One region of the Sphingobacterium corticis genome, then DNA from elsewhere that is predicted to be linked to it. Evidence: riboswitches for the same ligand, from Rfam matches in the RefSeq annotation. Region 1 holds a riboswitch; each other region holds the start of a gene.

Region 1 (7,289 bases):
GATCTACGTGTGATTCTGCTGCCAAATGTATTACCCCATCCGGTTGATATTTTTGGAACACCTCGAAAATCTGCACAGCATCCGTAATATCAGCTTTAACAAATTCGTAATTCGTAGCGTTCTCAATATCTTTAAGATTCTCCAAATTACCGGCGTACGTCAATGCATCTAAATTGACAATTTTGTAGTTCGCATATTTGTTGACAAATTCTCGAACTACGTGCGAACCAATAAAGCCTGCTCCCCCAGTTATTAATATGGTTTTATCCATTTGTGATTTTTTATTTTCTTACTTATTATTTTTCTCGGCTTCCTTCTCCGCTACAATTCGACGAAGGCCAGAGCTTGAAAAGCGATGATCGCGGCTATTAAAATAGAGTTCAATCCCCTTTTGCTCACAATATTCGCGCCCCGTAAAGTTTTTATCAGCATATTCGTCACCTACAATACGCACATCTAACTTAAATGATTTTAAAATATCTTCCAAATCTTGTTCGGTAGAATAAGGAACTATTTCGTCCACATATTCACAACCTCTGAGCTGTATATAACGTTCCACGACAGTTTGGGTCGGCGCATTTTTCTCCGGACGATCTAGCGTGGGATCCATCTGCAAACCACAAATTAGATAATCGCACTGTCTTTTTGCTTCAGCCAACATCATGATGTGCCCGGCATGTAACAAATCGAATGTAGAGAATGTAATACCAACTCGTGGACCAGGATTGTAATCTTTTCTTATATTTTTTTCCATAATTGAATGGTGCATTTAATTAATAATAAAGTTCGCAGATTTGGCAATCGATTGCCCAAAAATATCTATCGAAAATAGCAGATGTACACAACGCCCGATTGATCAAAAAATATGCCAATGGAAGGTCGTTTACAAATTCTTAAAGTCGCGCATCAACTAAGCTTCTGTCCAACACGCCTTTTATATCAAACACTACTGCTTTTTCCTTTACCAAAGCACTTAAATCAATACTTAGAAATTCCTGATGGGATACGGCTAAAATAATGGAATCATAAGCATTACCGTTCATCGCATTTTCCAATGAAATTAGATTTACCGCGTATTCCAACCAAAACGCGTTAGCATCTGCCCATGGATCAACTAAATCAACCTCCACGCCGAAATCTTGCAATGCGTTAAATAAATCCATCACCTTGGTATTGCGCGTATCTGGACAATTTTCTTTGAATGTTACTCCCAGAATAAGTGCGCGAGAACCTTTGACCGCAATATCTTTACGAATCATCAACTTGACAACCTTTGAAGCGATAAATTCTGCCACAGAATCATTCACGCGGCGACCGGAAAGAATCACATTCGGATGATAACCTAATTGCACGGCTTTATGTGCTAAATAATAAGGATCAACAGAAATGCAATGCCCCCCTACCAATCCAGGTTTGTAAGGCAAAAAATTAAATTTTGTTCCGGCTGCTTTTAATACATCCTGCGTATCAATGCCGACTCGGTCGAAAATCAATGCTAATTCATTGACAAAAGAAATATTTACATCGCGTTGTGCATTTTCTATGGCTTTGGATGCCTCGGCAACTTTAATGCTTGGCGCTAAATGTGTTCCAGCAGTAATAATGGTTTTATAAAGCCCATCGATTGCTAAGGCTATCTCAGGAGTTGATCCTGATGTCACTTTTTTTATCGTGGTCAGCGTATTGACCTTATCGCCTGGATTAATGCGTTCGGGAGAATATCCAGCAAAAAAATCCGTATTAAATTGTAAACCGGATTCCTGTTCCAAAATCGGCACGCAAACTTCTTCCGTACATCCAGGATAAACTGTCGATTCGTAGATCACGATATCGCCTTGCTTCAGCACTTTTCCCAACATCCGCGTTGCCGCGCGCAAAGGACGTAAATCCGGCGCGTTAAATTCGTCAATTGGAGTGGGTACAGTAACAATATAGATAGAGAAAGCGCGTAAATCCTCTTCCGAGGAAGATGCGGCGTAACCGCGTGCACCCGCTGATTCAGCATGCAATTGAAGGGTTGCCTTTAGCGTTTCCTGATCGGCTTCTTTCGTTCGATCAATCGCACTATTTAATTCGCCAACACGCGCTTCGTCGATATCAAAGCCCAAAACTTGTGTGTGCGGAGCAAATGCCAATGCCAAAGGCAACCCGACATATCCTTGTCCGATAACAGCTATTTTCTTCATTCTCCACGAATGTACTAAAATGTCTGTTTATACGGAACATCAAAAAACCGTAAAGCAGATTTCTCTGCCTTTTACTACTGTGGCGTAATTTCGCGAACCAATTTCTCCGCTTCTTTTTCAGCTACAATACGACGTAAGCCGGAGCTCGAAAAACGGTGGTCACGGCTATTGAAATAAAGCTCAATGCCTTTTTTCTCACAGTATTCACGTCCAGTAAAGTTCTTTTCGGCATATTCATCCCCCACAATACGCACATCGAGTTTAAAAGATTTCAAAATATCTTCCAAATCTTGTTCCGTAGAATAAGGTACAATTTCATCAACATACGAACATCCGCGTAGCTGAATATATCTTTCTACTACCGTTTGAGTAGGTGCGTTCTTTTCCGGGCGATCCAATGTTGGGTCCATTTGCAATCCACAAATCAAGTAATCGCATTGTCTTTTGGCTTCCGCCAACATCATAATGTGTCCGGCGTGCAATAAATCAAACGTAGAGAATGTAATACCGATGCGTGGTCCAGGATTGTAATCCGATTGTTTCTGCTTTTCCATGTTGTGTGATTCTTTTGTTTGTTCATTACAAGAATAAAAGATTTTTCTATTGGTAGTGTACGATGTACACCAAATGTACCGGGGACAAATGGTGGACAATGCTCCCAAGCAAATTAAAGTACCTCTTCATTTTGTTATGCCATTCGGTTTTCACATATTTGCGATAGCTTATAGAGAAAGGTCGAGGGATTAGAACCAAGGACGCCTTAGCAACCTGACGCATGTCAAGGTGCTACAATCTACCCAATTAGCCGTTGGGAACGATAAGCGGACGAGCTCCACGCGAGCGACACCATCCTCTGCAAGCCTTCCATTCAACAAAAAGATACGTATGAAGATCATTGATCATATCAAAAATGCGCAAGGAAAAACATTGTTCTCCTTCGAGTTGCTACCGCCCGCGAAAGGTCAGGGAATACAGAGTATATTTCAAACGATGGACGAATTGATGGAATTCAATCCGCCGTTTATCGACGTTACTTATCACCGCGAGGATTATTTATATAAGCAACATGCTAATGGATTGCTCGAGCGCGTTTCGTACCGTAAACGTCCCGGAACTGTGGCAATTTGTGCTGCGATTATGAATAAATATAAAGTCGACGCCGTTCCACATCTCATTTGTGGTGGTTTTACGAAGGAAGAAACCGAAAATGCGTTGATCGATTTGGATTTCTTGGGGATTGATAACGTGTTGGTACTACGCGGTGATGCGCGGAAAGGCGATGCAGATTTTATTCCGACGGAAGGTGGCCATGCTTATGCAACGGATCTTTTGAAGCAGGTAAAAGATATGAACGATGGAAGGTATTTACATGAGGATATCAACACATCTTCTAAAACGGATTTTTGTATCGGCGTAGCCGGATATCCAGAAAAACATTTCGAAGCACCGAACTCCCAAACCGACTTTAAATGGCTGAAGAAGAAAGTGGACATGGGCGCAGAATTCATCGTTACGCAAATGTTTTTTAATGTAGATCGCTATAAAGAATTTGTCACCAAATGTCGTGAACACGACATTAATGTCCCGATAATACCGGGATTAAAACCGCTGACGACCAAGAAGCAATTAATCACCTTGCCTCGCATCTTCCACTTGGATATTCCGGAGGAACTTTCTGAGGCGGTAGAGCGCTGCAAAACCAATGCAGATGTGCGTCAAGTCGGCGAAGAATGGTTAGTACAACAATGTAAGGAATTGATCGATTTTGGTGCGCCAGTTTTACATTTCTACACCATGAGTAATCCAGGTCCGAGCAAGCGTATTGTCGAAAAGTTAGCGTAAACATTCCACATATTATGTGAAGATTAAATGCTTGCCGATTCGTCCGCAAGCATTACTTGTTTAGTAAACAGAAAGTTAATAATTATTTAACCAAACATTTAGCCCTTCCTCATTCTACGATGGCTAGTTTTGCATCGTCAAACAAAAGAAAAAACAACTAAACAACAAGTGCCATTTTGGATTCACCCAAATAGATCATTCTAAAAAAATCATATTTACTTTTCGATTGATTTAACAGCGAGCAACGCTGGTAGGATTTGTATTGCCTGTAGTTTTTTTCTGGAGTTTTAAGAATTGGAAAAAATGATAGATTCATCTACCCGATCAACCGTTGGTCGCCTCACTTTCGACAGAAAAAATAACCGAAGAATACGCTTTACCGCTATCGCTTTTTTACTGTTATTTTCCGTAAAAACGGCACAAGCCGAAAGACATTCAACACTTTTCGAAACGGCCATTTCCCTGCAAGATCAACTACGATTTTCAGCACGCGTAGTTGATGCAGCTACCAACCAACCTGTTGCGGGGGCTACGGTTCGAGTTGCTGATAGAATAGTGGCAACCACTTCAAAAAATGGAGAATTTAGCATATCGGTTGCTTCGGGTAGTGCAATAATGATAGCCACGTTGGGGTACGAAACGCAGACTATAGTTGCCGATGAGTCTACCGCCGCCACGGTTGTACGTTTATTACCAATTGTGAGCGAAGTAGAAGAAGTAGTCGTTACTGCTTTAGGCATTGAACGTACAAAAAAAGCGTTGGGTTATGCGGCAACTGAATTGAAAGGTGAACAACTCACTGAAGCATTACCGAATAATTGGAGTGAAGCGCTGTCGGGACGTGTTGCCGGTGTAAACCTTGTCCGCTCTGGCGGTGGACCAGCTGGATCTAATAAGATTATCTTACGTGGTGAGAATAACTTAACAGGTGCCAACGATGCGCTGATTGTTATTGATGGCGTTGTGGTAAGCAATAGTAGTGGAAATCAAGTGGGAACGGGACATGGCGCTTACCTCGGTGGAGATTCTCCGACGGATTTTGGTACAGGGATTAATGATATCAACCCTGAAGATATCGCAACGCTTACGGTATTAAAGGGTGCGAATGCCACGGCATTGTACGGGCAACGCGGAGCCAATGGTGCTATAGTCATTACTACTAAATCCGGTCGCATTGGCAACGGAATCGGAGTAACATTCACTTCAAACAGCACCATGGAATCCATATCTAGATGGCCAGACTATCAATATGAATATGGACAAGGTGCAGAAGGTGTGCGTTACCATTCATTTCTTGATGGTCCTGATGGTCCGTCTACGCGTAGTACAAGTTCGGCTTGGGGCCCTAAATTCGATGGACAATATTACTTCCAATTTGACCCTGCCACACAAACTCGTGCCGCGGAACGTTCTTTGTGGCAAGCCTATCCAAACGAGAGAAAGAAGTTTTTCGACACAGGTACCACATTCACCAATTCATTGAGTTTAGATGGCGGAAACGAAAGTACGCAGGTTCGATTTTCATTTACCGACCTACGCAACAAATGGATTATTCCAAACACTGGATATGAACGCAACAACCTGTCGTTGACAGCCGCGCATAAGGTTACTGATAAGCTAAAAGTAAATACCCGCATCAACTACCGTCAAAATCGTAGCGATAATTTGCCATCAACTGGATACAACAACCAATCATTGATGTACTGGAGCATCTTTTGGCAACCAAGCGCTCCAATAAGTTGGCTGGAAGATTACTGGCGATTTGGAGAAGAAAATCGAGTACAAAACTTTCCATTCAGTAGCTTGGTTGACAATCCTTACCTTATTACTCAGGAAATGCTTAACAAGAATAAGCGCCACGGAATCACAGGTAACGTAGAAGCTTCTTATGCATTCACCAACGAGTTGGAATTGATGGTACGTACTTCACTCGATTTAAATACAGAAAGGCGTAGCCAACAACGGCCTTACGATACCGAGAAGTTCCGAAGGGGCATGTACAGAACGCAGCAGATAAACAATACAGAGGCTTCTTCCGATGTGATGCTTACCTATAAAAAACAGGTGACACCCGACCTAAACATACGGCTGACAGCTGGCGGAAGTACGCTTCGCAATGAAAGCTCTTTAGAACGGAACGCCGCGGACTCACTGGATTATCCGGGTATTTTCAATTTGGGAAATGCTGCTGGAGTCATCGTAACTACACCAAATCGTTCACAGATCGTGCTCAATAGTTTGTATGCATTAGGTACTATTTCCTTTAAGGATTTTCTTTTTGCAGATTTTTCGTTTCGTAATGATTGGAATAGCGCATTGGCTTCGCCGACAAACAAAGGGAAGGCTTTTCGATATCCTGGATTGAATATGAGTTTCGTGTTGTCGGACGCCGTGAAACTTCCATCAGCTATTTCCTTGATGAAGTTTAGGGCATCTGCCGCCGAAGTAGGCAGCGGTTCCATGACTCCCTATTTGACATCGTATAACTATAATCTCGACCCGACATTTCCGGGAGGAAGATCGAATCCGACACTCATCCCCAACTTAAATTTACAACCGCTAAGCACTTGGTCATATGAGGCGGGTGCCGATGTTGCCCTTTTCAATAACCGCGTTGGATTCAACATTACCTACTATAGCGCCAACACATCGAACCAACATTTGCGCGCAGTTATTGACCGATCATCCGGAGCCAATGAAGTTTTGCTCAACGCGGGAATGATCCAAAATAGTGGATGGGAAATCGAGTCCAAAATTTCCCCTATTCGTAAACCGAACTTTCAATGGACAATGAGTCCGGTATTTAGCGCCAATAGAAACAAGGTGGTAAGCTTGACGGATGATCTTAACGAAATGATCTTGCAAAATGGCCCTGGAAGTCGCGGCGCTATCATAGCTCGCGTTGGAGGGCGAATGGATGACCTGTATGGACGAGGTTACAATAGAGCACCGGACGGGCAGATCATCTATCGGAATGGATTGCCAACGCTGACCGATTCTTTGCAATACATCGGACAAACCAATCCAGCGTGGCGTATTGCGCTTCATAACGAATTTCGCTATAAGCAGTTTCGCTTGGGCATTATGTTCGATGCGCAGTTTGGCGCCGTCGGATATTCGTTGACTTCTGCAGTTCACGCGGAACAAGGTAAAACAAAAAATACCTTGCCTGGTCGTTACAATGGAATTATTGGCCACGGCGTCATCGAAAATGGCGACGGCACGTACGGACCAAACGATGTCATTTCTGAGAACGTGTGG
Region 2 (7,289 bases), 180 kb from region 1:
TGTTGAAAGAACACAAACTAGTTACGCCAGGACAAATCGTGATCAACACGGCTTCTACGCCATTACACGAAAAAGGCAGAACAAACACAATCCGTGTATCTGAAGTAAAATAATGCTCGATTAAGCATATTTTAAACTATATTGAGCAGTCGCCAAATTGATTTTGGCGGCTGTTCTTGTTTTGAGGAACGTTGATTCTAGCCAATCGCCTGTTAAATTGTGTTAAAGGCATTTTAAGCAGCGTTTTGCCTAATTACTTTTGCAATAATGAAGAAAAGAAGTATTACCCTAATTATATGGTTTATGTCGGTGGCGCTATTAGGCGTTACTGCCATGCAATACTACTTCATCCGACAATCCTACTTGCAAAAATCAAAAATATTTGATGAAACGGTAAAAGCTTCGTTGGCTATTGTGGCCAATAAGATTGAGCGTCAGGAGGTTTATGAGTTTACAACGAAGCAAGCAAGAATCAACCAAGAAAAATTTGCAGAGGATAAAAAGTTACAAAAAGAGAAAGAAGTTATCCTAGCAGAGCAAATCGCCTTGCAGGATCAAATTAATAAGCTCCGCACGAAGGACTTTGAGGCACGCGATCTTTACCGCAATGAGGAAGAAGATTTAAAACGCAATTTCCCAAATGCAGCTTATGTAAATAACGTTTTTTTTGAAACCTACGTTCGTCGACCCGACTACCGCAACCTAATTACTTTCTCTATCGAGAAAAGCTACGATATCCAAGATCCCACTCTACCGTTGATATCAACGACTGTAGGCGCACGTAAGCGTATTCCAGAAATACTTGCACGTGATGATAGCACGCGATTCGTAATTCCCATCGTTGATGATGGCACATTAAATGTACACTCTTTCGTTTGGGCTACACTCCCCCCTATCAATGATGCAAAAACCATTTTGCAACTGCAGGAAGTGGAGAAAAAACTCCGAGATCTTAACTTCAAAAAATTAGCGGTTGCCACTAGTTTGTATGACACAGTAGCGATTATCGGGGGAAAGGATAGTCAGGTTATCAATGATATTACGGCGAGTATAGCCATGTCGAAGCGCCCTTTGAAGGACCGCATTAAACCGGAGCTAGCAATACATTATTTAGAGAAAGAGTTATATAACCGCGGAATTGCTTCGCCGTTTTTTATGCAGATTCGTCCGCGGCCAAACGCTGCGCCGATAATCCAAGCGGCCTATAACGTGGATGACGAGGATTTCCAACGAATTGATAATGCTACCGAATACGCCACACCACTTTTTCAAGGAGATCAAGGACGGTCGCCGGGTTTGCTTTCTATTTATTTCCCATCAAAAGAAAGTCATATCGCCGGAAACATGAGCTTTATGGTAGCGGGTGTCTTGGCGTTACTTTCTTTATTGGTTGGCTGTTTTGCCTATACGCTTACCATCATTTTCCGCCAAAAGAAAATATCCGAGATGAAAACAGATTTCATCAACAACATGACGCACGAGTTTAAAACGCCAGTAGCTACGATTATGATTGCCAGCGAATCGCTTCGCGACAAAGAAATAGCTTCTAATGAAACGCGTGTCGCCAAATTGGCGAATATCATCTACGATGAAAATGTCCGACTGGGATCGCATATCGAACGCGTGCTCAACATCGCACGCTTAGAAAAAGAAAACCTGAAAATGGAACGCACGAAAGTGCATGTAAATGATCTTGCAAACAGCGTATTGGATAGCATGCAATTGCAGTTACAAAAAGCTGAAGGCCAGTTTCACATCGATTTATCAGCTGCCAAAGATGTCGTGATTGGCGACGAGCTACATTTATCAAATGTGATGTTCAACCTGATTGATAACGCCATTAAGTACAGCACGGAAACACCGGATATCACCGTGCGTACCTACAACACGAAAAACACCATCGTGCTATCTGTTGCGGATAAAGGCGTAGGTATGTCAAAAGATCATCAGGAAAAAATCTTCGATCAATTCTACCGCATCCCGACTGGAAATATCCACAATGTGAAGGGATTTGGATTGGGTTTGAGTTATGTTAATAATATTATTAAAATTCTGAATGGAAAAATCACGGTAAAAAGTGAGAAGGATAAAGGCACACAATTTGAAGTAACACTACCGTTGATGAGTTCCGAACAAGCTTAATCGGACCATTCATCACATTTTTAAATAGAAATCTATGTCTCAAAAAATACTACTCGCAGAAGACGATCCAAATTTGGGCGATCTTTTGAAAGATTATCTGGAACTTAAAGGAAAGTTTGATGTGGTGCTGTGCAAAGACGGTGTCGAAGCAATGGATGCTTTCCGAAAGGACGAGTTTGATCTATGCATATTCGACGTTATGATGCCGAAGAAAGACGGCTTTTCCTTAGGTAAAGATGTCCGCAAAGTAGATCAAACTGTACCTATTATTTACGCGACTGCGAAAGGTATGATGGAAGATAAAACGCAAGCTTTCGAATTAGGCGGAGATGATTATATTACCAAACCTTTCCGCGTTGAGGAATTACTGTTACGTATTAACGCCTTATTGAAAAGAGCTTCCAGAGATAAAGAAGATGAAACTCCCGATAAGTTTGAGGTTGGTGGCTATTTCTTCGATTATACCAGTCAAGTTATTTCTTACAAAGGTCAGCAACAAAAGCTTTCTACCAAGGAAGCGGAATTGCTTCGATTGCTTTGCCTGAAGAAAAACGATGTACTTACACGCGAGGAAGCATTGGTAAAAATTTGGCACGACGACAATTACTTTACCGGCCGCAGTATGGATGTGTTTTTGAGTAAACTTCGCAAATATCTAAAGGAAGATCCAAACGTTGAAATTGTAAATGTTCATGGTAAAGGCTACAAATTATTAGTAAGTTAATAGCCTACCTACTGGATTTCATTTTAAATTTTGAATTTCTACTTTCGTTCTATAACTTTGTAGTGCTTATAGAGAAAGGCAGAGGGAATAGACCCGTTGAAGCCTTAGCAACCTGTCGCTTGAACAAGGTGCTACATTCTACTTCTACCTGCGAGGGACTAATAGGGGAAAGATAAGCTGAAGTCACTGTTTCTTGTGGCCTTCTCTAATAGCAAAATTATCAATTGAAAATAAAAATTAGAGAATAAAACTATGTTAACGACAAACAACTTAGGTTACCCAAGAGTAGGTCCTTTTCGAGAGCTAAAAAAAGCAAACGAAGCTTACTGGGCAAAAAAGATTACCAAAGAAGAACTTCTTAATACCGCAAAAAGTATCCGCGAAGCCAACTGGAAACTGCAAAAAGAAAACGGCATCGCGCTTATTCCTTCCAACGATTTTTCTTTTTATGACCAAGTATTGGATTTGACTTTAACGGTAGGTGCTGTGCCTGCACGTTACGAATCATTATTGGACAAGATTGATGGTGAATATAATTTAGATTTATACTTTGCTTTAGCACGTGGTTTCCAGGCGGAAGGCGTCGACGTAACAGCAATGGAGATGACGAAGTGGTTTGATACAAACTACCACTACATGGTTCCTGAATTCACGAAAGATCAAACTTTCGAGTTGACCTCCGAAAAATTCTTGAACGAATATAACGAAGCAAAAGCGTTAGGTCTAGATACAAAACCTGTTTTGATCGGCCCCATCACATACCTATTATTGGGTAAAGAAAAAGAAGCTGGTTTCGAGCGCATTGATTTGATCGATCGCTTATTGCCTGTTTACGAAGAAATTGTAAGCAAACTGGCGGCAGCTGGCGCTCAATTTATTCAAATCGATGAGCCTTATTTGGCGTTAGATATCGACGAGAAAGTAAAAGCACTTTATAAAACTGTTTTCGAAAAATTAAATGCTGCGGCTGGTGATACGAAGCTGATCGCAACGACTTATTTCGAAGCGTTGAAAGATAACGAAGATTTAGCATTGAATCTTCCAGTTCACGCTTTACACATTGATTTAGTTCGTGGTGAAGATCAGCTAGACACGATTTTAGCGAAAGTTCCAGCTTCACTTACTTTGTCATTAGGCGTGGTAGAAGGCCGTAATATTTGGAAAAACGACTACGAAAAATCTTTGGCAAAGATCAAACAAGCTGTTGATGCTTTGGGTAAAGATCGCGTTTGGGTTGGTCCTTCTTCTTCCCTACTACACGTTCCTTTCGACTTAGATAACGAGAAAAACGAAGAATCGCTTCCGGCGGAAGTTAAAAACTGGTTGGCTTTCGCAAAACAAAAATTAGCGGAGGTAAAAGATTTAGCTGTTTTGGCTGATGGCGAAGTAGATGCAGCAACCACTGCTCGTTATGAAGCAAACAAAGAAGCGGCAGAAAGCCGTCGCACATCTCCTTTGATCCACAAACCGGATGTTAAAAGCCGTGTGAGCAATATCACTGATGCAGATGCGACACGTACGTCGGTATTTGCAAAACGTAAAGAAGCGCAGAAAGCTAAGTTTGGTTTGCCAGATTTCGCAACAACAACGATCGGTTCATTCCCACAAACAAAAGATGTACGTAAGTGGCGCGCAGATTTGAAAAAAGGCGTTATCACGCAAGAAGAATACGATAAAGCAATTGCTGAAGAAACGGAGAACACGATCCGTTTACAAGAGCAATTGGATATCGACGTGTTGGTACACGGAGAATTCGAGCGTAATGACATGGTAGAATATTTCGGTGAGCAGTTGGCAGGATACGCGTTTACGCAGTACGGTTGGGTACAATCCTACGGTTCTCGTTGTGTGAAACCTCCAATTATTTATGGAGATGTTTATCGTCCGCAAGATATGACTGTCCGTTGGTCTTCTTACGCGCAGTCCTTGACAGATCGTCCGGTAAAAGGTATGTTGACCGGACCGGTTACGATTTTGCAATGGTCATTCGTTCGTAATGATCAACCACGTTCTACCACCACTTATCAAATCGCTTTAGCGATCTTGGATGAAGTTCAAGCATTAGAAAAAGCAGGAATCAAAATCATTCAGATCGATGAGCCGGCAATTCGTGAAGGCTTACCGTTACGCAAAGCGGATCAGAAAGATTACTTAAACTGGGCAGTTCGTTCGTTCCGTGTATCGTCTTCAAATGTAGATGATGATACGCAAATCCACACGCACATGTGTTACTCGGAATTTAACAACGTTATTGAGGATATTGCTGCGATGGATGCAGATGTTATTACTATCGAAACATCTCGTTCTCAAATGAAATTATTGAATGCTTTTGCTGGTGATTTCAAATACCCGAACGATATCGGTCCTGGTGTTTATGATATTCACTCGCCTCGTGTGCCTAGCAAAGACGAGATGGTGGATTTGTTGCGCAAAGCGAAAGCAGTAGTTCCAGCGGAGCAATTGTGGGTAAATCCAGACTGTGGATTGAAAACACGTGCTTGGCCAGAAACCAAAGCTGCGTTGGAATCCATGGTAGAAGCTGCCAAGATCTTACGCGCTGAATAATACTTATAATCACACATAACTATTTTTCAAATCCCGAAGTGAGCGAATTCACTTCGGGATTTTTGTTAATTAACGATTTCTTGAAGATATAATTTGTTCCACATCAAACATTAGCTAAAATGTGCTGTTTTGTAGTATAAAAGAACGATTATGAAAAGATTTATACCTATGACATTGCTATTTGCAATGGTCGCGAACTTATTGACAAGTTGTCAAGTTATTGAAGGCATTTTCAAAGCAGGTGTATGGACCGGCGTGATTGCGGTAGTTGTGGTTGTTGCTTTAATTATTTGGATTATTGCTAAGGTTGCAGGCGGAAGAAAATAGCAATTCTCAGCATAACACAACATTACCTGTATAAAAAAATAGGCTCATCGTTACTGATGAGCCCATTTTTTTAAGTGATTTTTGAGTTCGTTATGCTTAAGCAGTTTCTTCTTCTTGCTTAGAAAGAACGAGCTTGCGAACAATCCACTTCTCAATCTCTACGATAATAAAGACAGCTAAACCTAAGTATACGGGATATTGCCAAAATGATAATTCCAATGGCTGAGTACCGAAAATACGATTCATGAATGGCAAGTAAGTGATCGCTGCTTGTAAAGCAAATAGTAAAACTGCAACAATGTAAATGGCGTTGTTGGTAAAAAACTTACTATCGAACGCTGTTCCATGAATACTCCGACAATTGAACAAATGAAACAACTGCGAAATTACTATGGTTTGCATCGTAACTGTTCGTATAGTATCATTGTTCACGCCTTGATCCGTTAGATACTGCACCAAGTACAATGTTCCTCCAGCAATAACAACAGAAACAAAAACGATCCTCCAGATAAAGTATCCGCTTAACAATGGTTCCTTTGCATTTCGCGGCTTCCGTTTCATAGTACCTTCTTCTATTCCTTCAAAAGCTAGCGCTAAGGAAACAGTTACAGATGTAACCATATTGACCCATAGAATCTGCAAAGGCGTGAGTGGCATAATATATCCAAACAGAATACTAGCCATTATCAATAAACTCTCTGCTCCGTTTGTAGGTAAAATAAAAAGGATTGTTTTCTTAAGGTTGTCATATATTCGCCGGCCTTCTTCTACGGCATCCACGATCGTTCGGAAATTATCATCAGCAAGCACCATCTCGGACGCGTCCTTTGTTACTTCCGTTCCTTTTATTCCCATGGCAATCCCAACATCCGCTTTCTTTAATGCTGGAGCGTCATTAACACCATCACCAGTCATTGCACATATTCGTCCTTCGGCCTGTAAGGCTTCCACCAAGCGCAGTTTGTGTTCAGGACTGGTGCGAGCGAAAATATCATATTCTAAAACGGCTTTACGCATTTCCTGATCACTCATCTTTTCTAGATCAGCACCCCGACAAGCTTTCTCCCCATCGCCAATTCCCATTTCTTTACCAATCGCTTTCGCGGTATCAACGTGATCTCCGGTAATCATTTTTACGCGTATTCCTGCATCTGCACAAATCTTGATCGCTTCTATAGCCTCTTCTCGAGGCGGATCAATAATGCCGGCAAGGCCTACCAAAATAAGATCTTCCTCCAAATCGTCATGATCAATGTCAGAATTTCCAGAAGGAACCTGTTTATAACCGGCTGCAATTAATCGTTTTCCTTCTTTAGCTAAGTTAGTAATCTGTTCTTTCCAATACTGCAAGTCTAGGTCTACTGCTTCGCCATCATCATTAAGTTGCTTCGTCGCCAATTCAAGCAAACGATCAGGTGCGCCCTTCACATACATAACAGCATCCGTGTCTTCCTCCACCAATGTTGCCATATATTTGTAATCCGAATCGAAAGGTATTGTCGCTATGCGCTTTGGCTTTTCTTCATCTAAT
Region 3 (7,289 bases), on a different contig from region 1:
TCTATTCCAAAGTGGATGACCATAAATACGAAAATCGATATTTTCTTCCAGCGACTTTTGATCCATTACGTTGAGCAAACTTTTCAATTGATTTCTGTCGGTTGTACCCGTAATAACGTGGTATCTTACGCCAGATGTCAAGCGATCATTTAACTGCGATGCAGAAGAAATCGAAACAATTTCGGCTTGCGGAATACGCTCTTTAATATCGGCTGGAAAACCTTGTATAAATTGTTGATGATCGCTATTAGCCGTGTTGTAAATAACTACCACATCGCCTTCGTGAAAGTTCTTGGCCAATTCAGCAGATACCGCACGCATGTGAATGCTGATTGGCGGAGTTACTGAAATTAAGTTCGGAAGGTTGAACTCCGTCGGCATAGTAGCCGCTAAAGGATTTACCTGTAGTACCGAAGCATTCAAATCGCGATTCGAACTAAAAGCTTTTATTTCGGCTGGATAAACTGGTCCAACGATTAATGTTGCATCTTTAATTTCTTGCGATGCAGCCAGATTTGCGTTATGTCCGGCGTTATCTCTGGAATCCAGCACCTGAAGTTCAAAACGTTTATCAGATTTTGCAACTTGCTGCAATCCCAATTGGAAACCCTGATAAAAATCTAGTGCTAACGCAGAACGCTTCACATCTTCTTCCGACAAAGAAGAAGATGCTACCCGATCCAATTGAAAAGGAAGCACCAGAGCGATACTTCCGCCAGTGTACTTTTTTGCTTTTTCGGTCAGCACTTCATTTTCTCCGCGTGTTTTATCATCACGTCCAGATTCCGCTTCTTCGCTTTTGCCTTCTACGTTACTCACCGTTTGACCAGGAGAACGCAAAACGCCACGAGTTTTCGGAGCACAGGAAGAGATTGCTAGCGCTGCTGCGAAAAAACCAATTAAATAAGTACACTTCATATCGACTTTATTATTTTATTCCCACTCAATAGTTGCGGGCGGTTTTGAACTAATATCGTACACAACACGATTAATTCCCTTAACGTGATTGATGATTTCGTTAGAAATTTTTGCCAGCAATTCGTAAGGCAAGTGAATCCAATCCGCCGTCATTCCGTCTAAAGATCCAACGGCGCGTAAAGATACAACGTGCTCATAAGTACGCTCATCACCCATCACGCCAACTGATTGCACCGGCAAGAAAATTGTTCCAGCTTGCCAAATCTTATCGTACCAACCTGCTTCGCGCAAATTGCGTATGTAGATATCATCTGCTTCTTGCAAAATCCGTACCTTTTCAACAGTAATATCGCCTAATATACGAATTCCTAATCCAGGCCCTGGGAACGGGTGTCTTCCTAAGATCAGCGGATCGACTTCTAACGTTTTACCAACACGTCTAACCTCATCCTTAAACAATGTTCTTAACGGTTCGATTACCTTCAATTTCATGTAGTCAGGCAATCCGCCCACGTTGTGGTGAGATTTGATGGTTGCAGATGGCCCATTTACAGAAATAGATTCTATCACATCTGGATAAATAGTTCCCTGACCCAACCATTTTGCTTCAACGCCATCCGGCAATTCCGCTTGTATTTGCTTCGCGGCATCGTCGAATACATCGATAAAAGCGCCGCCAATGATTTTACGTTTTTGTTCCGGTTCAGAAACCCCGGCCAATTTACCGTAGAATTGATCTTTAGCATTCACGCCTTTGATGTTCAATCCCATATTCTCGTAAGAATCCAACACTTCTTGGAACTCATTCTTACGTAGTAAACCATGATCCACAAAGAAGCAATGTAATCTATCGCCGATCGCGTGATGCAACAATACCGCAGCAACGGTAGAATCCACGCCGCCAGATAGCGCCATAATCACGTGATCATTTCCTAATTGTTCTTTCAAATCAGCAATCGTCATTTCCACGAATGCATCCGCCGTCCAATCTTGCGTACAGCCGCAAATATCTACGACAAAGTTTTTCACCAAAACCTGCCCATCGGTACTATGCGTTACCTCCGGGTGAAATTGGATTCCATACGTGCGCGTTCCTTCGATATGATAAGCCGCAACACGCACCTTATCTGTACTTGCGATTACGCGGAAATTGGAAGGAACTTCTTTAATGGTATCACCATGCGACATCCAAACTTGCGATTGCGTTGGAATTCCAGCTAATAATGGATTTTCCTGATCCACAAACATCAAGTTTGCTCGACCATATTCGCGAATTTCAGAAGGCAAAACCTCTCCCCCATTATGCTGTGCCAGATATTGAGCGCCATAACAAACGCCAAGCACGGGGTAATCTCTTGTCATCGAAGCAAAATCAACCTGCGGAGCATCTTCCTGACGAACAGAATATGGACTTCCGGAGAAGATAATTCCTTTTACGGTTTCATCAAAAGCAGGGATATTGTTGAACGGATGAATTTCGCAATAAACATTCAGCTCGCGCACACGACGTGCAATCAGCTGCGTATATTGTGACCCAAAATCGAGGATAATAATTTTTTCTGACATGGCGCAAAGTTACATATTCAAGATGATTTTTGCACGCCAAATATTTGTACCTTAGCATTTACACTATTCGGATTGACACAACATGAAATTTGGCAGCGTAAACGACCCTTCTTCGATTGATTTTTCACTTCCTGAAACACCAAAGGAAACCCTTAATTTGCTCAAAAAACAGCAAAATAACGAACCATTCGAAGCGTATGTGGGCTGCGCCAAATGGAACAAAACGGACTTAAAAGGTTTCTATCCGCGGGGTACCAAAGATGAGTTGACGTATTACGCTACGCAATTTAATTCCATTGAATTAAACGCGACTTTCTACAATTCCCCTTCGAAAGATCAGGTAAAAACGTGGAAAAATAAAACGGGAAACGACTTTAAGTTTTTTCCTAAAATTCCGCAATCGATCAGTCATTACAGCCGCCTGCTCAATACGAAAGAAAAAGTGACGGATTTCGTTGATTCGACCGTACTATTCGAGGAAAAGTTAGGCATGGGATTTCTACAACTGCATGATAATTATAAACCGAAAGATTTCGATCGCCTAGCTGAATGGCTTAAAGACTTTCCGGCAGGATATCCACTAGCGGTTGAGGTACGAAACGAAAGTTGGTTTGCTGACCAAGCTGTCGCTGAAAAGTTCTACACTTTACTCGAAGAAACCAACAAAACAAATATCATCGTTGATACTGCTGGACGCAGAGATATGCTGCACATGCGATTGACCACTCCTATTGCATTTATTCGTTATGTCGGGGCGAACGCACCTTCAGATTACAGCCGATTGGAGGATTGGGTAAAACGAATTGTGGAATGGAAAACAGCCGGTTTGCAGAAGCTTTATTTTTTCATTCATCAGAACATCGAAAAAGAATCTCCTTTACTGGCTACGCACTTTATCACTTTAATTAATAAAGAACTCGGGTTGAATCTCAAATTACCGAATAATGACAAATTATTTTAAAAATCATTTGGTTTGAAAAATAAAGTCTACTAGATTTGTAGAGTATTCAGAATTGCAGATGCAATACCAACCGAGTTTTTACCGCGGTGGTCATTATAATACGGGATTTAGTCCAAAAGAAAACAGACCCGCATTGCTGAATACAGTTTATGGTTACACATTAATTCTAAACGAGTATGCACACACCACAGGAACTGTATCAACATCTTATTCAAAATTTCCATCAATATTCTGTTCGGGAATTGATCAATCTAAACAACGATTTAGTGCGTAATGCTTCTTGGGGATCGCACAAAGCGACGTTTCGAACGGCAGTATTAAATAGTTTGGCTAGAAAAGGCGTGGATTTATCGCCGATTACGTCACATGACGATGGTTTTACTACCATTCAGCTGGTTCCGGTCGATTTAGATGAAAACAATTCATTGATTCCCTTAGCGTGCTAAGGGAATCAATGGAAAGGTTATTTATTGATTCGTGATCGCATAAAGAGCAAATGTTCCCAACCAATGCGAGCCCATATAATCGTCTTCCTTTGTCAAATTAGGCAAGCTAAATGACATGTGCTCATCCGCGATTTTGCGCAAATGATTTAGTTGTGGAAGTTCGTGCGTGATACCGTACAAACAAGCTGCGCGACTGTAATTCAAGCCATCTAAATGTACCAGTTGCCCATCAGTCCGATCTTTAACGATAGCAGGGTCCAGTTTGAAGTCAGCTTCATAAACTTGAGGAAGAAACTGCTTCAACCATTTATCGTAACGATCGCCTCCTAATAACTTGCTCATTAAATACGCTTCTTCCAAACATGGAGAGAGAAAATCAGATCCACTCGGTTCGTAAGAGAAATCGCAGTTCTTATCGTTCTCAAACAATCGTACAGCATGTTCGGTAATAGCATCGATTAAAGCTTGATCTTTCGCTGTAATGGCGTAATCTAACATCAGCGACAAGCCGAAGGCTGTATTATCATGCTTTCCAGAACGGATTGGATAAACCAATTTCGGTAAATAATCCATCAATTTCCCGCGGAGCAACTGCACTAATGGGTCCAGTGATTTCGCCCAGCGTTTTGCATCTGGATCTTCCCAAGTAATCAGTTCTTCTTGAAGCTTGAACAACCAAGCCCAGCCATAGGTACGCTCAAACGATAAATTGTTTTTATCCTCGAAGAAAGCTTTCTCGATGGCAGCATTCTCGTCGGTGATGTGCGCGTTTAACATACTGCGAACTTTTCCATCCGCATCTAAATCACTATGACTTTTCAGCAGTTTCATAATCGACCAATAGCCGTGCACAGAAGAATGCCAATCAAAACATCCGTAAAAAATCGGACGTAAAACGCGAGGTGGTTTCAAATCCGCATCGCTGCCAATTGATTGTCCTAACTTGTTTGGATATTCTACATTGACGCAATGCACGGGCATGTCAAAAATCGTCTTTGCCTGCTGTTGACTTAACTCAAATTTCGTTTCAACAGGTTCTTGATCAACGTGCTTTTCCGCCGGATCATTTCCGCAAGAAAACAATCCTTGAACAGCAATTAATACTATCGGAATCAGCGAAAACCGTACGCGTGCAGATTTATTCATGTATGAGGTTGTTAAAGTTTTGAGGTTTAAAGATAGGAAAAATGAAAAAGCTTGCCACAGAAAGTTTGCAGGTTGGAAAATGTATTTGAATTGTCATAGTTCAAAAATGAGTTCTACGACATTTTGAAATAAACGTTTCAGATTATACCTTTGCTTCCACGTTATGGCAAGAAATGTTGAATTTAATGAGGAGTTAGCCATCCAAAAAGCAATGGAAGTTTTTTGGGAAAAGGGCTATAATGGCACTTCATTACGCGATTTGACAGAAGCGATGCAAATCAATAGTAGCAGTCTATATAACACCATTGGTGACAAGGAACAACTATATTTTCGCTGCATTAAACACTATACAGATATTCGGAAAAGCGATTTAAAGGCGCGTTTATCCAGTGATTCTTCTCCTAAAGCAATCTTAATTCGGTACGTACGAGATGCCACTAACGTAATTCTTGGCGAAGGCAAAAGCTGTTTGGCAATAAAATCGGCATTCGAAATAGGCGATAGTAATCCTGCGGTAAAGCAGTTGCTAAAAGCCGACAGCGATGTGAACTATGACTTTCTATGCACGCTGATTGGAAAGGCAATAGATGTGAAAGAAATCAACACGCAGGAATCTCCAGAAATATTAGCCGATTTCTTTTTGAGTAGCTGGACAGGCTGGTACGAATCCTACATTTTACACAAAGACGAAGCTAAAATCCGCGCGATGGCAGCATTTTTTATTCGTCAAATCATCCAATAAAATTTTTTTGCCTATTCTGAAACAAATGTTTTAAATAAAAACAGAGTATTCATATACAATTCTGAAACGATCACTTTAAAATAATAATTACTATGACAACATCAACTCAAATGCTCAGCAATCTTCAAGGAAAGACAGCTGTGGTCACAGGCGGAACAAAAGGAATTGGCAGAGCTATTGCCGACAAACTAGCCTTGGAAGGCGCGCAAGTTATCGTTACTGCGCGAACTAAACCATCGGAAGAAAACTTCCCCTATCATTTTATTGCTGCGGACGCAACTTCTGGAGAGCAAATAGCAGCTTTGACAGCAGAAATTAAATCAAAATTTGGAAGCATTGATATCTTGGTCAACAACGTTGGTGGCGCAACCGCACCGATGGGTGGTCATAGCACATTGACCGATGAAGATTGGGAAAACGAGTTACAACTTAATTTATTGAGTGCCATCCGAATTGACAGAAATCTTATTCCCATTATCAAAACGGACAATGGCAGTGCTATCGTGCACATATCTTCCGTTGCTGGACGCGTGACACTGTGGAATTTAAATTTAGCTTATTCGGTAGCGAAATCTGCGTTGAATACCTACAGCAAGGCCTTGTCTAACGAATTAGTATCGAAAGGTATTCGAGTTTTGACTGTTTCTCCTGGAGCGACAAAAACACCTCCAATGCAACAATTTATTTCCGATTTTGCAGCGAAGCAAGGCTTAACTTACGAAGAAGCTTCTAAAAAAATGCTGGAACAAACCGGAGGCATTCCTATGGGAAGAATGGCCGAGCCGGAAGAAGTAGCCAACTTGGTGCACTTCTTAGTTTCCCCAGCGGCGAGTTACTTAACAGGATCAAACTTTGCTATCGACGGCGGATCGCTTCCTGTTTTTGCTTAACAGGTGTGAAGAGCTTTCAAATCGAAGGAAAGCTCTTCCATTTTTTCTAGCTCGCCACCCGATGGACTACAGATCGATTTGCTTAATAAACTTTGCAGGATTACCTCCTACGATACTATTTTCGGGAACATCCTTAATCACCACAGAACCGGCTGCTATAATGGAATTGTCACCAATAGTCACTCCGCCAACAACAACGACGTGGCCACCTATCCAAACATTGTTACCAATGATTATGGGATTTGCTATTCCTGTTTTATGCCTATCTAGTGGATGAATGTTATGTCCAGCCGTATACAGCCCAACATTTGGTGCGATCAAACAGTTGTCTCCAATGCGCACCTCCGCCATATCTAGCACTGTGAAATTATATCCAGCATAGAAATTGTTTCCGACATAGATATTGTATCCAAGATCGCAATGAAAATTATGTTCAATTACAGGGTTTTCGCCGACAAATCCGAGCAGTTGCGTAATAAGGTTTGATCGCTCATTGTCTCCGTCGTAGTCCGAATCATTGAAAGCTTTAATTAATCTTTTGGCATTTAGAAAGGCATCTTTCAATTTATGATCTCCCCTTACATAATGGATTGTATTATTCTTCATAAAGTTTGATATTT
Region 4 (7,289 bases), on a different contig from region 1:
AGGCGCTTCCAGCAACCGGAATCATTGAGGCGAATTCTGCATAACACAAGCCGGCAAACGCACAACCTACCGCAGCAACGATAAACGCTAAAGTGACAGCAGGTCCAGCATGGTCAGCAGCTGCAATACCAGTAATTGAGAACAACCCCGCTCCGATGATAGCTCCTACGCCCAAAGCAACCAGCCCTGTGCTAGTAAGCGTCCTTTTTAATGTACCTTCTCCGCTTTGTTGCGCTTCTGCAACGAGTTTTGATATGGATTTTCTATACCACATGTTTAGATTAATTTTTTTAGACAGCGTAAACGTACAAAAAAATAAAAAAAATCAGTCAATCTCTTATTCAAAATCTTGCTTTTTTACCACTATAGCTTAAAAAGAAAGTGTTTTTATGGTTATACGAATGTAAACATCGTCAAATTCAACAGCAATTTGCTTATTATTTTTACGAATCGACCTATTAATTGCGTAAGGTTTCCAATTTTATGCGACAAGTACAATTTTTACCTCGCGATAGTTTATCATGAATTAAGATACCTCGACCTCCTCAAATCGGTGAACTCTACTAAGTCGACGAATTTTACTTTATTGCAATTTTGGTCTTAGCAAACTATGTGATGAGGATAAACACGTAGCAAATGCCGGAACCACCGCAATTAAGCACCGTGTAAACACGGGATTTCTTCGAATAGTCGACTCCCTTAGATTTTGTATTACGTTTCGCAGACTGACGGATTTCAGTCTGATTAAAGCCGATTGATATGGTTTTTTGAAACAATTCTAATGATCAACTTGATTTAATTTACCCTAGCAGCGCTTGTATTGATATATAAAATAAATATCGTGTGGCATGATGTATGATTAAATGACTGTACAACAAAAAAATATACAGATATGAAAATCTTAAACTTAAAAATGTATAGCTTTATGCTACTTGCTGTTTTATTCGCATTCAGCGCTTGTAGTAAGGATGACGATCCAGCGGACAATGATTTATTCACTGGCGTTTATAACGGTCGTGTAAGTTTTAATGGCGGTGGATCTACCATTGCTGAACAAGATGGAAGTGTTAGAGTTAACAAAGTTGGCGACAATTACACATTCAATTTTTCTGGCGACATCCCGTCTTTGGGAGATATTGCTATGGAAAAAGGAGATAATAACACGCTACGTTTAAGCAACGGCGAATTTGGAACGATATCTATTGACGCTTCGACTTTACGTATTGCGTTTAATCGAGATGGCCAAACATGGACTGCAAATTGTACGCGATAAAAGACTGATTACATCAACAACGGGCCAGCATTTTATGATGCTAGCCCGTTATTTTTCCTTGCGTTTTTCGATTTTCAAAACAGACACCTCTTCTTAACCTAGGATGTAGCATTGCCGCATATAGCGAAACACTCCATTTTTCCGACACCATGTGATTTAGGTTTGATTAAACTCTCACTATGTATCAATCAAACAATTGTTCTTTCACTAAAGGTAAATTACACCATCTTTTCAACACCATGGAAAAGCCTTGATCTCAGATACAATTAGGCCCTACTAATCGATGTACTTTTGGTAATTCTGTTCAAATAATCCTTGAAGCTCACGAGCTTTCAAATCATAGCAGTCCGTATCAGCCCACAATAATCGTGGATCGAGTATCGTATCCGGCACCAACGGACAAGATACCGGCATGCACAAACCAAATATCGGATGTTTTACAAAATGCTCATCATCCAACGCTCCTTGCATAACTCCGCGAATCATAGCACGCGTATGATATAGCGGAATACGTCGACCAACTCCGTAAGGTCCACCAATCCAACCCGTATTAACTAACCAAACTTCCGTGGATGGATCGCGATGTAAACGCTCGCCCAACATCTCGGCGTAGCGCATTGGATGCAACGGAAGAAATGCTTGTCCGAAGCAGGCAGAGAATGTTGCGACAGGTTCGGCAACGCCGACTTCTGTTCCTGCGACTTTCGCGGTATATCCGTTTAAAAAATAGTACATCGCTTGTTCAACGGTCAACTTCGATAATGGCGGCAAAACACCAAATGCATCTGCCGTTAGGAAGAAGATGTGTTTCGGCGAAGCAGAAATGTCTGATTTAACCACATTTGGTATAAAGTTGATAGGATAAGAAACGCGGATATTTTCTGTGATTGACTTGTTATCAAAATCTAAATCACGTGTCTTTGGACGGTGAAGCATGTTCTCCGTTAGTGCCCCGAAGCGCACTGCGTTGTAAATATCAGGTTCTGTCTCTGCTTTCAAACCTATGCATTTCGCATAGCAACCGCCTTCCAAGTTGAAGATTCCCTCATTTGCCCATCCATGCTCGTCATCGCCAATCAAAAAACGATCATGATCTGCCGACAAAGTAGTTTTTCCCGTGCCGGATAAGCCAAAGAATAAGGCCGTTTCTCCATCTTTCCCTGCATTAGCAGAGCAGTGCATCGGAAATACGTCGTCATTTTGAGGAAGCACAAAGTTCATCATCGAAAACATACTCTTTTTGATTTCTCCAGTATATGCCGTTCCTATAATGAGTACTTCGCGACGAGAAAAATCGAGAACAACCGCATTTGAGGCATTCAACCCGAGCGCTTCATAATCCACTACTTTCAAAGTTGATGCGACATAAACTGTCCAATCATCCGTATTCAATGTATCCTTTTCAGGCAAAAACATGTTTCGAATAAACAAATCTTGTGCAGCAAGTTCTGTAACGAATCGAATGCAACGACTATATTTTGAGAAGCTGCCAATATTAGCACGGCGAGTGAACAAAGCTTCTCGTGTATTGAGATAATCCACCACCTGCATTTCCAATATATCGAAAATATCGGGATTCAAAGGTTGATTAACAACTCCCCAATCAACTGTATTGACAGTTATCGCATCTCGAACGATGTAGCGATCGCGTGGGGAACGACCAGTAAATTCTCCGGTAAGAATATTTAAGGATCCGTTGGCTGATAATGTGCTTTCTTTTTGTTGGATAGCGTACTCAACCAGTTCAGCAGGCGATAATTCTTCGAAAATTTCGCCCTGCGGTTGAAAAATCACTTCAGCATTCAAGTCTTGTAGAAGTTTTTGCATAACGGTTCAATTTGTTTTTGTTTGCGTACTGCAAAAATATCGATAAGTGTTGCTAAAGAAAACTGCTTTTTAGCTTATTGTATCAGATACACACATATAAACAATTGATTTGCAAAACTTTATATATTAATTTAATTTAAACGAAATAGCTAAAACATTTTAGCGGAAAATTATATCGTTCATGTTCTTTTTAGTTGCTTCCAGTCAAAACTTTTTCTCCGATAATTTGGCAACATCTATAAAACTCTTATATTTGCTGATGTATATCAGTCGATAGTACAAATCAACGCCTTCCCTAACCGATCAGGTCTTGATTTATAAAGAAGTGGCGAGAGACTGGCTCGATGACCCACTGGCAACCAACAACACAGATTGAAAAGGTGCCAATTCCTGTCCAAAACAATAATAATGTTTTGGAGTATATAAATAATAGAACAGATGAACGAAACAGCATTTTTATTAGCTTCTACGGAAGTGTTTTCAGTTTTTATATCCGTTAGCTTCAAGCTTCAGGTAGCTTCTTGTCCGCGAGCGCGAATGTGTTAATTGCCTATTTGAATAGTCGATCCACGCGATTAAAATTGATTTCACCACCAAAAACCACTTAACAAAGCTATTATGGCATACAAAAGACCTTTGCAATTCGAAACGCTACAGATACATGCCGGCCAAGAAGCCGACCCATCTACCGGAGCGCGCGCCTTACCCATATATCAAACAGCCTCATATCTTTTTGAAAGCGCTGCGCATGGCGAAGAGTTATTCGCACTGAAAGATTTCGGAAATATTTACACGCGAATAACGAATCCAACAACCGACGTTTTTGAAAAGCGTATTGCTGCGCTGGAAGGTGGCGTGGCTGCCGTTGCCGTTTCATCCGGACAGGCTGCACAATTCATCGCATTAAACAATATTTTGGAAAGCGGCGATAACTTTGTTGCAAGTTCTCATTTATATGGAGGTACATTTAATCAATTCAACGTTGCTTTCAAACGGTTGGGTATCGAATCGCGTTTTGCACATCAAGGCGACCCGGAGGAAATTGAAAAACTTATTGATGATAAAACAAAAGCGATCTACGTGGAAACCATCGGAAACCCATCCTACAGTATTCCTGATTTTGAGCGCATTTCTGCTTTAGCGAAGAAATACGATTTGCCGTTGGTGGTTGATAATACTTTTGGCGCTGGCGGTTATCTATTCAAGCCTTTAGAATATGGTGCTCATGTAGTAGTTGAATCGGCAACAAAATGGATTGGTGGACATGGAACCACAATTGGCGGAGTAATTATCGATGGTGGGAATTATAATTGGGGAAACGGAAAATATCCGCAGTTTACGGAACCTTCCGAAGGCTATCATGGCTTGATCTTTTCGGAAGTTTTCGGTGAAGGAAGTTCCTTCGGAAACATTCAATTTGCCATCCGCGCGCGTGTAGAAGGTTTACGAGATTTCGGACCAGCTCTTTCTCCATTCAATTCTTTCCTACTCACACAAGGATTAGAAACTTTATCGCTTCGTGTGCAACGTCATGTGGACAACGCATTGGAAATTGCACAGTGGTTGGAAAGCCATCCGCAAGTAGAGTCCGTTTCGTATCCAGGATTGAAAAGTCACCCTTACCACGATGCGGCACAGAATTATTTAAAAAATGGCTATGGCGCGGTCTTGTCTTTCGCGATTCGAGGCGGAAGCGAAAAAGCACATGAATTTATTGATGCGTTGGAATTGGTTAGTCATTTGGCGAATGTGGGAGATGCTAAAACATTGATTATCCACCCGGCCACCACTACACATCAGCAACTGAGTGACGAAGATCAACGCCGTTCTGGAGTTTACCCAGGCGTACTTCGCTTATCCGTCGGCATAGAGCATGTCGATGACATTAAAGCCGATTTAGAACAGGCGTTTGAAACGCTGTAAGAGTTTAACGATTGTAATCAAAAAACAAAATATATAATAATACAGAATAATGAGTGAAAAATTAACGATTGGGATGTTTGGGTTTGGTGTAGTGGGTCAAGGATTATACGACATCATTAAAACCAAAGATCTTAATCTAGAGATAAAGAAATTTGTCATCAAAAATGAGAACAAGGAACGTTCTTTGCCAGCGCATTTATTCACCACCGACGCGAATGCTGTTTTAAATGACCCGGAAATCAACACCGTTTTAGAATTGATTGATGATGCAGACGCAGCATTCGAGATCACACAGCGCGCATTGCGTGCAGGCAAAAACGTAGTTTCTGCAAATAAAAAGATGATCGCAACGCACCTGGAAGAATTGGCAAACATCCAACAAGAAACCGGAAAAGCTTTATTGTATGAAGGTGCTGTTTGCGGATCCATTCCAATCATTCGTAACTTAGAAGAATACTACGACAACGAACTACTGCATAGCGTTAGCGGCATTTTTAACGGTTCTTCCAACTATATTCTTTCCAAAATCTTCAACGAAAACCAAGATTATGATAGCGCATTAAAGAAAGCGCAGGAATTAGGTTTTGCGGAAACAGATCCTACTTTGGATGTGGGTGGATTCGATCCAAAATACAAGCTGGCCATTGTTGCAAACCACGCGTATGGCATTTATGTAAAACCGGAAGACATTTTAAATCTAGGAATCGACAAACTGGGGCTGGCAGATATCACGTATGCACGCGAAAAGAATTACAAGATCAAATTGATTCCTTTAGCGAAGGAATTGAGCGAAGATGAAGTGGTATTATATGTATTGCCAAAATTCGTTACGAAAGACAACTTGCTATATGGTGTAGAAAATGAAAACAATGGTGTGGTGGTAAAAGCTGCTTTCGCTGATGAGCAGTTTTTCTTTGGAAAAGGTGCCGGCGGTCACCCGACGGGTTCTGCCGTTCTGTCCGACATTACTGCGCTTCGCTACGGATACCGTTATGAATTCAAAAAACATTTGAAATCGCAACAGGTTAAATACACCACCGACTACGAAATCACCGTTTATCTGCGTTACGAAGACGAATCCGTACTTGAAGCGCTAAACTTCGACAGTATTTCGGAGCGATTCTACGGCGTGGATTTTAAATACGTAATCGGAAAAGTGAATCTTCAAAATATTATCAAAAATCGCGAACTCATTCATCGCGATGGTTATTTCTTGGCAGAATTAGCGTAAATAAAACCTCGGCTGTGCGATCATGTTGATACGTGATTGCACAGTTATTTTTCTCGATTTATCTAACAAATTACATCAATAGAAAATCTATTTTGTAAAGAAATGGAAAATGAAAACGAATGGATTTTTTTGAGAGAAGTAAAAAAGTGCGCTCAAAGGGAGTCGAACCCCTAACCTCCTGATCCGTAGTCAGGTGCTCTATCCAGTTAAGCTATGAGCGCAGTTTTTTTATTACCAAGCGATGCGTTATCGTTTTGGTGATGCAAATATCGTGACTTTTTCGATTATTGCAAATTTTTTCTAAACTTTAATACCGTAAAAATGTTATCAAAATCACATCCTATTGATAACAAAACATTTATCGACACTATATTTTTATGAGCGAACGGATCAAAAGCAATAAAATCAGAATTAACGACATCAGCATCTCCTACTTTATCAAAAAATCGTCGCAGAGCGATGCTCAAACGGTTATTTTTCTTCATGGTTTTCCTTTCAACAAAAACATGTGGCGAAATCAATTAAGCGCATTAGATGACGCAACAACTGGAATTGCGATCGACGTGCGCGGACATGGGAATACCACGTCCGGCCATAGCTTTTTCTCAGTAGATGTTTTCGCAAAAGATCTTTTGGCCTTCATCCGAAAATTAGATTTAGGCCGTGTGATATTATGCGGTATCTCCATGGGCGGATATATTGCTTTACGCAGCTATGAATTAGCTCCGGGTTTGATCGCCGGATTGATTTTATGTGACACACACAGCAAAGCGGACGATAACGTGGCGAAGCAAAAAAGATTTGATTCCATCCAAGCAGTTTTATCGCACGGACGACGACCATTTGCGATTGGCTTTATCGAAAATGTGTTTGCAAATCCGCGTGCGCAGGAAAACGAAGAAGCGGTTGAATTGATTAAAAGCAGCATTCGAAGAAATAGCTTATCAAGTATTTGCTCTACATTATTAGCATTAGCTTCGCGAACCGAAACGACGCAAGTGTTGCCAAACATACAAATTCCGACCTTGCTTATAC

The links. A riboswitch is a leader RNA that binds a small molecule or an ion and turns the genes downstream of it on or off. The one in region 1 is predicted to bind S-adenosylmethionine.
Region 2: it holds a riboswitch for S-adenosylmethionine, as region 1 does, so the genes downstream of both, metE (5-methyltetrahydropteroyltriglutamate--homocysteine S-methyltransferase) here and metF (methylenetetrahydrofolate reductase [NAD(P)H]) in region 1, are expected to answer to the same signal.
Region 3: it holds a riboswitch for S-adenosylmethionine, as region 1 does, so the genes downstream of both, ACFSQ3_RS11535 (5-oxoprolinase) here and metF (methylenetetrahydrofolate reductase [NAD(P)H]) in region 1, are expected to answer to the same signal.
Region 4: it holds a riboswitch for S-adenosylmethionine, as region 1 does, so the genes downstream of both, ACFSQ3_RS11920 (O-acetylhomoserine aminocarboxypropyltransferase/cysteine synthase family protein) here and metF (methylenetetrahydrofolate reductase [NAD(P)H]) in region 1, are expected to answer to the same signal.

What each region holds. Positions count from the first base shown of each region.
Region 1 covers NZ_JBHUMA010000004.1:601,708-608,996, forward strand. The annotation lists gene rfbB (dTDP-glucose 4,6-dehydratase) at 1-271, opposite strand, end outside; gene ACFSQ3_RS03905 (adenylyltransferase/cytidyltransferase family protein) at 290-754, opposite strand; gene ACFSQ3_RS03910 (nucleotide sugar dehydrogenase) at 894-2,186, opposite strand; gene ACFSQ3_RS03915 (adenylyltransferase/cytidyltransferase family protein) at 2,261-2,740, opposite strand; SAM riboswitch class I at 2,906-3,010, shown strand; gene metF (methylenetetrahydrofolate reductase [NAD(P)H]) at 3,072-4,028, shown strand; gene ACFSQ3_RS03925 (SusC/RagA family TonB-linked outer membrane protein) at 4,332-7,289, shown strand, end outside.
Region 2 covers NZ_JBHUMA010000004.1:422,632-429,920, forward strand. The annotation lists gene pyk (pyruvate kinase) at 1-113, shown strand, start outside; gene ACFSQ3_RS03150 (sensor histidine kinase) at 268-2,142, shown strand; gene ACFSQ3_RS03155 (response regulator transcription factor) at 2,177-2,866, shown strand; SAM riboswitch class I at 2,930-3,045, shown strand; gene metE (5-methyltetrahydropteroyltriglutamate--homocysteine S-methyltransferase) at 3,119-5,431, shown strand; gene ACFSQ3_RS03165 (hypothetical protein) at 5,600-5,758, shown strand; gene ACFSQ3_RS03170 (cation-transporting P-type ATPase) at 5,855-7,289, opposite strand, start outside.
Region 3 covers NZ_JBHUMA010000006.1:1,286,943-1,294,231, forward strand. The annotation lists gene ACFSQ3_RS11520 (ABC transporter substrate-binding protein) at 1-918, opposite strand, end outside; gene guaA (glutamine-hydrolyzing GMP synthase) at 934-2,484, opposite strand; gene ACFSQ3_RS11530 (DUF72 domain-containing protein) at 2,567-3,445, shown strand; SAM-I-IV-variant riboswitch at 3,483-3,575, shown strand; gene ACFSQ3_RS11535 (5-oxoprolinase) at 3,622-3,891, shown strand; gene ACFSQ3_RS11540 (DUF2891 domain-containing protein) at 3,913-5,037, opposite strand; gene ACFSQ3_RS11545 (TetR/AcrR family transcriptional regulator) at 5,201-5,779, shown strand; gene ACFSQ3_RS11550 (SDR family oxidoreductase) at 5,872-6,669, shown strand; partial or broken gene ACFSQ3_RS11555 (DapH/DapD/GlmU-related protein) at 6,748-6,906, opposite strand.
Region 4 covers NZ_JBHUMA010000006.1:1,383,079-1,390,367, forward strand. The annotation lists gene ACFSQ3_RS11905 (amino acid permease) at 1-274, opposite strand, end outside; gene ACFSQ3_RS11910 (hypothetical protein) at 893-1,273, shown strand; gene pckA (phosphoenolpyruvate carboxykinase (ATP)) at 1,550-3,100, opposite strand; SAM riboswitch class I at 3,413-3,529, shown strand; gene ACFSQ3_RS11920 (O-acetylhomoserine aminocarboxypropyltransferase/cysteine synthase family protein) at 3,719-5,023, shown strand; gene ACFSQ3_RS11925 (homoserine dehydrogenase) at 5,073-6,254, shown strand; tRNA gene ACFSQ3_RS11930 (tRNA-Arg) at 6,402-6,475, opposite strand; gene ACFSQ3_RS11935 (alpha/beta fold hydrolase) at 6,632-7,289, shown strand, end outside.